DNA from 4 places in the Streptomyces telluris genome. Region 4 is predicted to be linked to each of the others. Evidence: riboswitches for the same ligand, from Rfam matches in the RefSeq annotation. Region 4 holds a riboswitch; each other region holds the start of a gene.
The links. A riboswitch is a leader RNA that binds a small molecule or an ion and turns the genes downstream of it on or off. The one in region 4 is predicted to bind cyclic di-AMP.
Positions count from the first base shown of each region.

Region 1: linked by a shared signal. The riboswitch ahead of NQU55_RS00760 (C40 family peptidase) and the one ahead of NQU55_RS00250 (C40 family peptidase) in region 4 are both predicted to bind cyclic di-AMP.
Region 2: linked by a shared signal. The riboswitch ahead of NQU55_RS24010 (LysM peptidoglycan-binding domain-containing protein) and the one ahead of NQU55_RS00250 (C40 family peptidase) in region 4 are both predicted to bind cyclic di-AMP.
Region 3: linked by a shared signal. The riboswitch ahead of NQU55_RS23305 (M23 family metallopeptidase) and the one ahead of NQU55_RS00250 (C40 family peptidase) in region 4 are both predicted to bind cyclic di-AMP.

Region 1 covers NZ_JANIID010000001.1:169,645-172,845, forward strand. Annotated here, with positions in the region: gene NQU55_RS00755 (carboxylate-amine ligase) at 1-731, opposite strand, end outside; cyclic di-AMP (ydaO/yuaA leader) riboswitch at 1,087-1,249, shown strand; gene NQU55_RS00760 (C40 family peptidase) at 1,254-1,727, shown strand; gene NQU55_RS00765 (S1 family peptidase) at 1,890-2,960, opposite strand.
Region 2 covers NZ_JANIID010000024.1:90,886-94,086, reverse strand. Annotated here, with positions in the region: gene NQU55_RS24020 (cytochrome P450 family protein) at 1-204, shown strand, start outside; gene NQU55_RS24015 (transglycosylase family protein) at 318-1,442, shown strand; cyclic di-AMP (ydaO/yuaA leader) riboswitch at 1,703-1,883, shown strand; gene NQU55_RS24010 (LysM peptidoglycan-binding domain-containing protein) at 1,887-2,642, shown strand; gene eno (phosphopyruvate hydratase) at 2,919-3,201, shown strand, end outside.
Region 3 covers NZ_JANIID010000023.1:65,704-68,904, reverse strand. Annotated here, with positions in the region: gene NQU55_RS23310 (GntR family transcriptional regulator) at 1-519, opposite strand, end outside; gene NQU55_RS23305 (M23 family metallopeptidase) at 705-1,514, opposite strand; cyclic di-AMP (ydaO/yuaA leader) riboswitch at 1,528-1,683, opposite strand; gene NQU55_RS23300 (M16 family metallopeptidase) at 1,899-3,201, opposite strand, start outside.
Region 4 covers NZ_JANIID010000001.1:50,702-53,902, forward strand. Annotated here, with positions in the region: gene NQU55_RS00240 (helix-turn-helix domain-containing protein) at 1-778, opposite strand, end outside; gene NQU55_RS00245 (ATP-binding protein) at 1,061-1,498, shown strand; gene NQU55_RS00250 (C40 family peptidase) at 1,635-2,105, opposite strand; cyclic di-AMP (ydaO/yuaA leader) riboswitch at 2,110-2,294, opposite strand; gene NQU55_RS00255 (urease subunit gamma) at 3,025-3,201, shown strand, end outside.

The sequences.
Region 1 (3,201 bases), 120 kb from region 4:
ATGACGGCGTCGTCGGCGCGCAGCTGGACGTCCAGGCAGCGCACCTCGATGGTGGGATAGCGGTCCGACAGCCGTGCCTGCCAGTACAGCTGGCCCCGGTCCTCGATCGCCCCGGCCGTCAACAGCGCCTGGATGCGGGCCTCGTAGTCCGCGAGGCCGTCGAAGTACGGGGGCGGGCCGCTGACCGGCCAGCGGCTGTAGACCACGGTCCGCCAGCTGGAGAAGCCGGTGTCGATGCCGTTCCACAGCGGGGAGTTGCCCGCCATGGCGACCAGCACGGGCAGCCAGGGACGGACCCGGTTGAGGACCGCGACGCCCATCTCGCGGTCGGGGATGGCGACGTGGACGTGCATCCCGTGGACGAACTGCTCGTCCACGAGCTGGGCGGCACGGATCCGCATCGCCAGGTAGCGCGGGTTTCCGGTGACCGGGATGGGCTCGGGGCCCGAGCACGGCGCCGTACCGCAGGCGGCGATCCGGCAGCCGGACCGCTTGGCGGCGGAGCTCACCGCATGGCGCAGCCGCAGCAGGTGCCGGCTGGCCTCGGCGAGATCGGAGCAGACCGGAGTGGCAACTTCCACCTGGGCCTGCAACAGCTCCGCCTGAATCTCCCGCTCGTTCACGACCGGTTCCAGGTCGACCGCCGCCCGGACCTCGTCGGCCAGGGGTACCGGCAGTGCGGTGGCCGGGTCGAGCAGAAGATACTCCTCCTCGATCCCTAGGGTGAGCATGCCGTAGGGCTACCCTCGCGCTCTCGAAGCGAACCGTACGGAGCCCGCCGCCGCGGCCTTCTGACGCAAAGACGCCCTGTCGCCGCCCTGCCACGGCCCCCGTCACCTGGTCTTTCGCGCACCGCCGGGGTGACTCGAATCAGTTCTTCAACTCCCTTTTGATAAAGGGGATTACCGGTTACGCGTGATGCCGGGTAACACCCCGGTTCCAGGGATCGCCGTGAAGTGAAGAAGTTCACAGAAGCGCCTTTCGGCTCCGAATTCCGGCGGCCCGTGATGCAGGATCGTGCACCGAACAACAAGATCCCGTCACCGAGGCGGGCGACCCGGGCGGACGCCGAGTCCTGCCGCCGTACCGGGTGCGGAGCAGAAACGAATGGATCGGCAGGAGCGGGAGACCCGAGCACGGCGGACCACGATGGCGGTGGTCCTTGGGGTGAAGCCATTTCATGTGGCCGGGCAACTTCGACAGCCCGAACCCGACAGGTCATCTTTCGCAGGCGGATGACGAAGGGTTTTGGCATGTCTGCGTTCCCTGGCATATCCACGCTCATGTCCCGCGCCGGTGCCGCTTCCGTGGTCACCGCGGCCACCGTGACCGCGTCGATGCTCCTCCCCGGAATGTCGGCCGAGGCGAGTGCGGCCACTCCGGGCGCCACCGCCCTGAAGGTCGCGGCCTCCAAGCAGGGCTCCCCCTACCAGTACGGCGCCGCGGGCCCCAACCGGTTCGACTGCTCGGGCCTCACGCTCTACTCGTTCAAGAAGGCCGGCAAGACCCTGCCGCGCACCGCGGCCGCGCAGTACAACAAGACCCGGCACATCTCCGCCGGCTCCCGCCAGGCGGGCGACCTGGTCTTCTTCCACTCGGGAAGCAACGTCTACCACGTCGGTATCTACGCGGGTAGCAACAAGATCTGGCACTCGCCCAAGCCCGGCGCGAAGGTCCGGCTGGAGAAGATCTGGTCCGGCAGCGTCTGGTACGGCCGGGTCAACTGACCGTCCGGGGCTGCCCGGGCCGCCCTGTCCGGCCCGGACGGCGACGACCGACCGGGCCGGGGCGACCCAACCCCGGCCCGGAGACCTCCGGGGAACCCGTGAAGGTTTCCCCGGAGGAGTGCGTCACGGCAGCGCCTCACAGCAGCGCCCCGGAGCGGTGCCTCAGGGCAGCTGCGCCCCGTACGCCTGCAGCGCCGCCGGTACGGGCTGGAAGAATGTCTCCCCGCCGCCGGAGCAGTCGCCGCTGCCGCCCGAGGTGAGGCCGAGGGCGGTGGCACCGTCGAAGAGGGCGCCGCCGCTGTCGCCCGGTTCGGCGCAGACCGAGGTGCCGATCATGCCCTCGACCGCCCCTTCCTCGTAGTTGACGGTCACGTCGAGGGCCGTGACCTCGCCGCCGTGCACGCGGGTGGTGCTGCCGCTGCGCTGCACCTGCTCGCCGACGACGGCTTCCCCGGCCTTGCTGATGTTCTGCGTGCCGCCGTTGTAGAGGTCCACCGCGCTCGGGTGGGCGATGGTGGAGGTGTAGCGGACGAGCGCGTAGTCGTGGCCGGGGAAGGACGAGCTCTCGACCACGCCGATCTGGGCGCCGCCCCGGGTCGCGGACCAGGTCCGCGAGGCGTTGCCGCAGTGCCCGGCCGTGAGGAAGTACGGCTTGCCGCCCTTGGTGACGTTGAAGCCCAGCGAGCAGCGCACGCCGCTGCCCCAGATCGCGTCGCCGCCCGCGATGAGCGGACGGAACGTCCCTGCCGTTCTCTTGACCGCGACCTTGTCGCCGAGCTGTGCGACGGCCTTGTCCAGCCGGTCCTGCCGGGCGCCCGTGACCGTGCTGTCGGCGGTGACGACGACCTTGTTGGAGCGGGGGTCCACCGACCAGGCCGTGCCCGGAATCGTCGCCTCCGCCTTCAGGGTCCGCAGGGCCGAGGCGAGCTCGGCGGCCGAGTGGCGCACGGTCCTCGGTTCGGCGCCGGCGGCCTTCACCCTGGCCGCCGCCTCCTGGTCGAGGACGCCGACGACGAGCCTGCCGGTCCCGGCGTCGTAGTACGAGCCGGCCGAGTCCGCGCCCAGGTCGGCGGATATCCGCTGAGCCAGCTCGGCGGCCTGCGGCGAGGAGAGCTGACGGGGCGCCGGCGAGGCCGCGTGCGCGCCGGGGAGCGTCAGGGCCGCGGCCGTCAGGGCGACCATCGCCGCGCCGGCGGTGGCCGTACGGCGCGTGGAGATGCGGGAACGTTTCACTCGTGACCTCCTGTGGGGGAGTGCCCGGCGGCACGGTGGTGCCCGGGCGTGGAGGACGTGCGGGTGCGATGCGCGTGCGTGACGCACGTGCGCGACCCGTGTGCGTGACGCGTAGGGGATGCGCATCGGTGGGGAGACACGGTGCGCGACAGGCCGATGAGATCGTCGCGTCCATGTCAAGTACGGGATATGGGCGAGTATCCCGAGAGGACGAGCGGAAGTTCAAGAGCGACATTCGGTC
Region 2 (3,201 bases), on a different contig from region 4:
CTGGGTGCGCCCCTCGCCCGCCTGGAGGGCCAGGCGGCTCTGGCGACCCTGCTGCGGCGCCTTCCCGACCTGCGGCTGGGGGCCGATCCGGAGGAGCTGCGGTGGCGCGGCGGGCTCATCATGCGCGGTCTGCGCACCCTGCCCGTGGCCTTTACACCTGAAGACATTCCGGGCACAACCACCCAGGAGGGGTCGCCCGCCTGACCTCGCGTCAGTCGGCGTGATCTCGGCGTGACCTCCGCTACATCGGCTTGTGACTCCGGTGGGCCGTCGCTATCTTCAACCACCATTCGCCGCCGAACGAGAGGCAACCGCCCATGAGACCCGGAAACGGCCGACATCGCCGCCCCCGTCAGATACCCGCCATCGTGGTCGCCGCGGGGGTGACCGCCTCCGGAATCGCCATGCCGCTGCTGGCGGCCACCGGCGCGTCGGCAGCCGACGCCGGCACCTGGGACCGGGTGGCCCAGTGCGAGAGCGACGGCATGTGGAGCGCCAACTCCGGCAATGGGACCTACGGGGGACTGCAGCTGACCCAGGACCTCTGGGAGCGCCACGGCGGCCGCGAGTACGCCCCCCGGCCCGACCTCGCCAGCCGTGCGCAGCAGATCACCGTCGCCGAGCAGATCCTCGAGAGCCGTGGCACCAGCCCCTGGTCGAGCTGCGCGGCGAGCGCGGGCCTCACCTCGGGCGGGACCCCGGCGGAGGTCAACCCGGGCGGCACACACGCCCCCGCGAGCGACTCGACGCCTTCACGCGCCCCGGAGCGCACCACTTCGCACTCCACGCCGTCCGAGCCGTCCGAGCCCTCCGGGCACGGCAAGCCTTCCGACGCTTCCACGTCTCCCTCGCCGTCCGGAAAGCCGTCGCCGGGCTCCTCGACGAGCCCCTCGGCCGACCCCTCCAAGCAGCCTTCGGGGCAGCCGTCGACCGGTCAGCCGTCGCCGGGTCAGTCCTCCGGTCAGCCGTCCGGCCGGCCCTCCGGCAGCCCGTCGTCCGACGCGCCGTCACCCGACCCCTCGGGCACGCCGGGCGACGGGAAGTCCGGTGAGCCGCAGGAAGGCCGGCACCGCAAGCCTTCGACGTCCCCCACGGACGACCCGGCCCGGATCCCGGACGGTTCGGCCACGCCCGCTGCCGGCGATTCCGGTTCGCCCGCGGGGCAGACGCCCGGCGAGGGCGGCGCGGGTACGGGCAAGCACCGTGCCGACCCGTCGCGTTCGGAGGACGAGGGCCGTACGTCGCGGGGCGGCGGCGATGCACGCACCGGCAGCCCCACGCCCACCGACTACACCGTGCGCCCCGGTGACAACCTGTCAGTCATCGCCGAACAGCATGCGGTCAAGGGAGGTTGGCAGTCTCTGTATCAGCGCAATGAGAAAGCGGTCGGAACCGATCCCGACCTGATCCGTCCTGGTCAGAGGCTTGAGGTCGGTAAATAGACCGGTAGTTCGCGGCGAATGTCCGTTCCAGTCGAAAGTGAGACATGGGTCTCTTTGCCTGGTGGCGGAATGCGGTCTTCCCGAAACTGGCAAACCGTCTCTCACCTGCGGAAACGCGATGTTCCCCTGGGTAACCAGGGGCAACTGTGGCTGGAAAGAGGGGTTTGAACCCTTGCCGCGACTGTGTTTACCGTCGTGTCCGCTCGCCACCGCGGGCACCACGGTCGCCACGCCGAATCCTGCCGGCGATCGGGGGAGTCGTCGCGCAAGCGCCGTAGGCAGGAGCGGGGGAACCAAGGTAGGCGCCGGAAACGGCTCCTCGGCGAAAGCCGCGGGTCCGGGACCGGCTAGGGGTGAAGCCGAGTGTGCTCGCACACGAAGCCGGGCGAACTCACAGCCCGAACCCGACAGCTCACCTCGCAGGCGTCGGTGAGGAAACGACTTATGTCCAAGGGCAAGCACCGTCGTCCGTCCAAGGCCGTCCGCATCTTCACGCTCGCCGGTGTCACCGGTGCAGCTGTCGCCGCCCCGCTGATGGTCGCCACCTCCGCCAACGCCGCCTCCGTCTCGACGTGGGACAAGGTCGCCCAGTGCGAGTCCGGTGGCAACTGGTCCATCAACACCGGCAACGGCTACTACGGCGGTCTGCAGTTCTCGCAGTCCTCCTGGAACGCCGCCGGCGGCCAGAAGTACGCCGACCGCGCCGACCACGCCTCCAAGAGCGCCCAGATCGCCGTGGCCGAGCGGCTGCTCGCCATGCAGGGCCCGGGCGCCTGGGGCTGCGCCGGTCCCGGCGGCCTGACGGCCGGCGGCCCGAAGGCGAACGTCGACCCGTCCGGTTCGGGCTCGGTCAGCAAGTCCACCAAGTCCTCCCGCACGGGCGGCACCGTCTCGGGCAAGTCCCACGCGGACCGCAGCGAGCGCCAGGCCGCGCCCAAGAAGGCCGCGCCGCAGCGCACCGCCCCGCAGGCCACCGAGCGCGACGAGGCCCCGGCCCAGAAGCGGACCGCCCCGGGCCACTCGGCGCAGTCCTACAAGGTCGGCAACGGCGAGTACGAGGTCAAGGAGGGCGACACCCTCTCCAAGATCGCCGAGGCCCAGCACGTCAAGGGCGGCTGGCAGAAGCTGTACGACCGCAACAAGGACATCGTCCAGGACGCGGACGTGATCTACGTCGGCCAGAAGCTGCACCTCAGCTGATCCGGGCAGGGCGGTCCACTCCGGTGGGCCGCCCTTCTCCGCTCCCGGCGGGACCGCCCCGCTCCGATGCGCCGCCCCGAGCGCGCACCGGAGCGGGGCTCAGCCGTTTCCGGATCGCCGTTCGGATTCCGGATCCGCCATACATACGGTGTTCTGGGCTTTTGTGCTGTTTTTTAGGCTTTTTCGGCCCGGGAAGGCGATCCAACGGCGAGGCGAGCCTCCGGGGCCCGTTAGGCTCGTGCTGCAGAACCACAGACACACACGAAGGAGACGCACGTGCCGTCTATCGACGTCGTCGTAGCTCGCGAGATCCTCGACTCGCGAGGCAACCCCACGGTCGAGGTCGAGGTCGGCCTCGACGACGGCTCCACGGGCCGTGCCGCCGTGCCGTCCGGTGCTTCCACCGGTGCCTTCGAGGCCATCGAGCTCCGTGACGGTGACAAGAACCGTTACCTGGGCAAGGGCGTCGAGAAGGCCGTCCTCGCCGTCATCGAGCAGATCGGCCCGGAGCTCGTCGGCTACGACGCCACCGAGCAGCGCCTGATCGACCAGGCCATGT
Region 3 (3,201 bases), on a different contig from region 4:
GAGCCGGAGCTGGGTGAGCAGGCCCGCGAGGCTCGGGCTGCCGGACGCCTGGGCGAGGGTCTCGTCGAACCAGTCCCCGAGCGGCCGCAGCTCGCCCGTACGCCCGCCACGGGCCCGCTCCTGGCCGAGCCGCACCAGACCGCGCAGCACCTTCAGGTGCGCCTCCGTACGGCGCTGTGCGGCGCGCGCGGCGCCCAGCGGCTCCAGCAGGGCGCGGACCTCCAGCAGATCGGCGGCCTCCTGCTCGGTCGGCTCCGCGACGCAGGCGCCCGCGTGCCGCCGGGTGGTCACGAACCCCTCCGAGGCCAGGGTGCGCAGCGCCTCGCGCACGGGCACGCGCGAAACGCCGTAGCGGCGCGCGAGGACTTCTTCGGTGAGCCTGCTGCCGGGCGGAAACGTGCCCGAAACAATGTCGTCACGGATCGCCGTGCACACGGCGTGCGCGGAAATGCGACGGCCGCTCTGATTTGCTGTGCCATCACCGTTCACGTACGGCCCCGCATGGGTGAACCTCCGCATAACCCCCGCGAAACGCGGCCGATTGACGCCTGTTCAGCGACTCTATTGCAGCCGCCCGCGATTTCCGACGGCGCACGTGAAGTCATCGATATGTTTTGGCCAACACGAGGATACGACGAAGGCCCCGGCCGGTGGGCCGGGGCCTTCATCAGGCGAATGTGCCGCGCGGGGCGCGGGCGGGTGCGTCAGAGGTTGACGCCGTGCTCGCTGAGGTACGCGACCGGGTCGATGTCGGTGCCGTACGTGGCGCCGGTGCGGGCCTCGAAGTGCAGGTGCGGGCCGGTGACGTTGCCCGTGGCGCCGGAGAGGCCGATCTGCTGGCCGGCGGTGACCGACTGGCCGACGCTGACGTCGATGGACGACAGGTGGCCGTACTGCGTGTAGGTGCCGTCGTTGTGCTTGATGACGACGTTGTTGCCGTAGGCGCCGCCGTAGCCGGCCTCGACGATGGTGCCCGCGCCCACGGCCTGGACCGAGGTGCCGGTCGCGGCGTGCATGTCGATGCCGGTGTGGCTGCCGGAGGACCACAGGCCGCTGGAGGCCTTGTAGGACGTGGAGACGTACGAGCCGGCGATCGGCGAGACGAAGGTGTTGAGGCGCTTGCGCTCCTGCTCGCGGGCGACGCGCTCCTGCTCCTTGCGCTCGGCCTCGGCCTTGCGCTTGGCCTCGTCCGCGGCCTTCTTGACGTCGGCGGCCTGCTGCTTGGCAGCGGTCTCGGCCTCGTGGACGGCGGTGTTCTCGGCTGCGGCGCTGGTCTGGACCTGGGCCTGCTCGCCGATGCGGCCGGCCGTGTCCTCGCCGATGACGACGGCCTGGGTCAGGCCGGTGTCCTCGGTGGGGCGCTGGGTCTCGTCGGGAGAGGCGGCCATCGCCGGGGCGGCGAGGCCCGCGACGACACCGGTGGCGGCGAGGGTGGCTATGCCCGCCGCGTTCGCGCTGACGCGAACGGCGCGGCTCGGCTTGCGGTGCTTCCCGGTGGCACGAGTGAACGCCATTGGTGAGGCTGGTCCTTTCCTTCCCTCTCGCCTACCGGGTTAGCTGACGGGTTCGGAGCAGGAAGGTCTCCTACGGATCCCTCCGGAAAGGGGCCCGATTCACCCCAGGGACACTTGGGTCCCCGGCTCCCCTGGCTCGCGCCGTACGGGGACTCGGCGATGTCTGCCCGGGCCGCGGATGCGACGCACATCTGACGGACAGACGCTTTGACGCTAGACGCCGCCACTTTCGATCGGCAAACAGAAGCCCCGTTTTGTGGCCCACGCCACAACGCAGACGTGCAACCACTCCGCTAAATCGGACATTTGGCAGGCACGCACGCCTCAGGAGCGCGCGTGCCTGCCGGTTGACGGGCCGACCGGCGCGGCCGGCCCGCCGGGGCTTCAGCCCGTGATCACGGTCACTTCGCCGATGCCGAGGGCCCGGACGGGCTCCTCGATCTGCGCGGCGTCACCGACGAGCACCGTCACCAGGCGGTCGACCGGGAAGGCGCTCACCACGGCGGCGGTGGCCTCCACCGTGCCCGTCGCGGCGAGACGCTCGTACAGGTGCGCCTGGAAGTCGTCCGGCAGGTGCTGCTCGACCTGGTCGGCGAGGGTGCCCGCGACGGCCGCCGCCGTCTCGTACTTCAGCGGGGCGACGCCGACGAGGTTCTGCACGGCGGAGTCGCGCTCCTCGTCCGTCAGGCCCTCGGCGGCGAGGGTGCGCAGGACGGTCCACAGGTCCTCCAGCGCGGGGCCGGTGGAGGCGGTGTCCACCGAGCCGCTGATGGCGAGCATGGCCGCGCCGGTGCCCTCCGGGGTGGACAGCAGCACCTGGCCGAAGGAGCGCACCCCGTAGGTGTAGCCCTTCTCCTCGCGCAGGACGCGGTCCAGACGGGAGGTGAGGGTGCCGCCCAGGCAGTACGTGCCGACGCTCTGGGCGGGCCAGACCTGACCGTGCCGGTCGGCGCCGATGCGGCCGATGAGGAGCTGCGTCTGGACCGCGCCGGGGCGGTCCACGATGACGACGCGGCCGGTGTCGTCCGCGGTGACCGGCTTGAGCGGGTACGGCTCGGCCGGGGAACCCGTCCAGGCGCCGAGGGAGTCGGCGAGGGCCTCGTCGAGGTCGACGCCGGTGAAGTCGCCGACGACCACGGCGGTCGTCGTGGCGGGACGCACGTGGGCCTCGTAGAAGGCCCGCACGGAGGCGGCGTCGATGCGGGCGACCGTCTCCTCGGTGCCCTGGCGCGGGCGGGACATCCGCGAGCCGGCCGGGAAGAGCTCCTTGGAGAGCGCCATGGCGGCCCGGCGGGCGGGGTTGGCCAGCTCGTGCGGGATCTCGTCCAGGCGGTTGCCCACCAGGCGCTCGACCTCGTGGTCGGGGAAGGCGGGGGCGCGCAGCGCGTCGGCCACGAGGCCGAGAGCCTTGCCGAGCCGGGAGGCGGGGACCTCCAGGGACAGGCGCACGCCGGGGTGGTCGGCGTGGGCGTCGAGGGTGGCGCCGCAGCGCTCCAGCTCGGCCGTGAACTCCTCGGCGGTGTGCTTGTCGGTGCCCTCGGACAGGGCGCGCGCCATGATGGTGGCGACGCCGTCGAGGCCCTCCGGCTCCGCGGCGAGGGGGGCCACCACGTTGATGTCGACGGCGACGACCTGCTGGCCCGGGCGGTGGCAGCGCAGCACCGTCAGGCCGTTGGGGAGCGTGCCG
Region 4 (3,201 bases):
CTTCTTTCCGCTCCAGATAGAGGCTACTCGTCAAGTGGTCGAGAACAACCACATCCAGATCAGCAATGCGCGGAAATGAGAAAATAACAAAAGGCCCGGTGATGCCCATATGGCCGCCGCTGGAGAAGGGCAGGACGTGCAGCCGCACGTGCCCCAGCGATCCCGTCTCGACCAGGTGCCGCAACTGCCCGGCCATGACCTCCGGTCCGCCGACCTCATGACGCAGCACGGCCTCGTCCAGCACGGCGCACACCTCCAGCGGCTGCTCGCCCCGGAGCACCGCCTGGCGCGCCATGCGCACCCGCACCAGCTCCTCGACCTGCTCCGGCGCGGGGTCGCCGAGGGCCGCGCGGGTCACGGCGCGGGCGTAGTCCGGCGTCTGCAGCAGGCCGGGCACCACGGTGGTCTCCAGGGTGCTTAACCGCGAGGCCTCCGACTCCAGGCTGATGAAGTCGAGATAGGCGGGAGGCAGCCGGTCCCGGTAGGCGTACCACCAGCCGCGCCGGGCCCCCGCACCCTCGCCCGGTTCGGGGGACCCCGCGCCGCACAGCGCCCCCAGCAGCGCGCGCAGCTCGGCGTCGGTGACCCCGTAGGCGTCCAGCAGCCGGGCCACGTCCGCCGGTTTCACGCCACTGCTGCCCGTCTCGATCCGGCTGACCTTCGACTGGTGCCAGCCCACCGCGCGCGCGGCCTCCAGGCTCGTCAGCCCGGCCAGTTCGCGCTGGCGGCGCAGCTCCGCCCCCAGCTTGCGGCGGCGTACCGCCGGTCCGTACCGCATCGGCCCTCCCCTGGGTCACTGTCGTTGTCATACGTCAGTGTCAATAGCCCAGTGTGCCGCGTGAATCCGGTCGCTCGTCGTAGAGTTCACTGCTTCGGGCGACAGATATATGCATATCTTGGGGGATCGCTCCCATCACAGGCGTTATCAGTGGCAGTCTGTCGCGCAGAGCCGTCCGAGGCCGCTCATGCCCCCCACGACTTACGGCACGCTTCCCGGTTTTCCGTGGCAGCGCAGCCGGAGTCCGGTCTCGGCGGGACCTCGGCTGAAAGGGCCACCGCCATGGCAGACCACCAAGAAGCCACCGTCACGCTGCCGAGCGCCCCCGCCTCGGTCTCCACGGCGCGCCGCTACGTCGCGGAGGTGCTGGCGGACTGGGGGCTTCCGGGCGGGACGGACACCTCGGAGACCGTGCGCCTGATCGTCTCCGAGCTCGCGACCAACGCCGTGCAGCACACCCGGGGCCAGTCGCCCACCTTCACCGTGGACGTCCGCCTCGACCGCGATCAGCAGCTGCGCATCGGCGTCACGGACAGCCACCCGCGCTTCCCCCGGCGGCTGCCCGCCGCGGTCCAGCAGGACAACGGCCGCGGCATGGTGATCATCCGCTGTCTCACCGCGGAGCACGGGGGGCGGCTGTTCTGCACGCCGACCTCCGACGGCGGCAAGACGGTGTGGATCTGCCTCCCCTGGACCGCGCCGGTCAGCGCAGAGCGCTGAACTCCCCTCCGGCCGGCCGGGCCCCCCGCACCCGGGTGCGGGGGGCCTCGGGCCTCTTCGGGCCCTCGTGCGGGGAGGCGCGGGGAGCGGTGTCACCGGCCCTTCCGGGGTCTCCGGGCGGGCCGGTGACGCCGGGTCAGCCGACCCGGCCGTAGAGGACGCTGTTGGTCCAGATCCGCTCCAGACGGACGACCGCGCCCGTCTTGGGTGCGTGCCAGATGCGGCCGTCCCCGTTGTAGATCCCCACGTGGTAGATCCCGCGCCCGGAGACGAAGAAGACGAGGTCGCCGCGTTCGCGTGCGGAGCGGGGGATGTGATGGGTGCTGTTGTACTGCTGGGCGGCGGTGCGGGGCAGGGACTTCCCGGCCCGCTTGAAGGAGTAGAGCGTCAGGCCCGAGCAGTCGAACCGGGAGGGCCCGGTCGCCCCCCACTGATAGGGGGAGCCCTGCTTCGAGGCCGCGATCCGCAGTGCCTGGGAGGAGACGGTAGACGCCTCCGCCTCTGCCGCGCCGCCCGGGACCAGCACGGTGGCTCCGACGGCGGCGAGAGTGAGGGCCGATGCTGCGCCGGCCCTGGACAGCTTTGACGGACGTTTGTGCGCGCCCATGCGCTAACCCTTCGTCAGCCGCCTGTGAAGGATGACCTGTCGGGTTCGGGCAGGCGAAGGTTGCCCGGCCGCTGTCAACGGCTTCACCCCAAGGGCCGACCGCACTACTCTTGGTCGTCCCACCACTCTTGGGTCCTCCATCCCTGCCGTTGCACTCAAGTCGACCCGGCATCCCGGCGGCGGCAGGGTTCGGCGTCCGCCGGGACCGCCCCGCCTGGGTGGCGGGGTCTTGTCGTCGCAGGGATCTTGGCGCAGCCGCCGTGCCGATTCCGAGCGGAACCAGGGGTATGTGAGCCTGATCACTTCTGGGCAATTCCGGTGGACGCGGGGCGATTTGATGGTGTGCGCGCAAGCCGGCTGAGCCGCTGGCCTGCGGCGGTTCGTACCGGCCCGGGGGCAATCCGGCCGTCCGCGCCAAATCGATCAACGCGCCCCGTCTACGCCGTGATCCTTCATGGAGGGGACCGGGGTTTATTCGGGCGCGGACCCCCGGCCCTCCGGCGCACATGGCGCGGAGATCCCTTCGCCCCCGGCGCTCTGCGCCGGGGACCCGTATCGTCCGCGTCGGCATGACCCGCTCGCACCTTCCGTTCACCCGTTTCGTGCAGGCGTGCGAGCCGTGGCGGGGTCGTACCGCCGCGACGACCATGGTCTGCGCCGCCCGTAGCCGGCGGTACGTGTCGTGCGGACGGGCGGCCATGATCCGGCCCAGAAGATCCAGTAGGTGCAGACGACAGTCGGCGCCCGGGTCCGTGGCCATGGCAGTGCAAAGAGTCAGTTAACGCGTTGGAAAAGGTTCCGCCCTAATCTGCAATCACCGGCCACCGGCCGAAGAACCCCAGGTCAACACCGTGTTGAACTCGGGTAGCGTCCCGGTGCGTCCATCCGGGACACCTGGGACGACAGTGAGGTGGGACGCATGCAACTCTCCCCGCGCGAGCAGGAACGACTGCTCCTGCACGTGGCCGCCGACGTGGCCGCCAAGCGCAAGGCCCGCGGCCTGCTCCTCAACCACCCCGAGGCGGTGGCCCTGATCACGGTCCACGTCCTCGAAGGTGCCCGGGACGGCCGCACCGTCGCCGAGCTGATGTCCTCC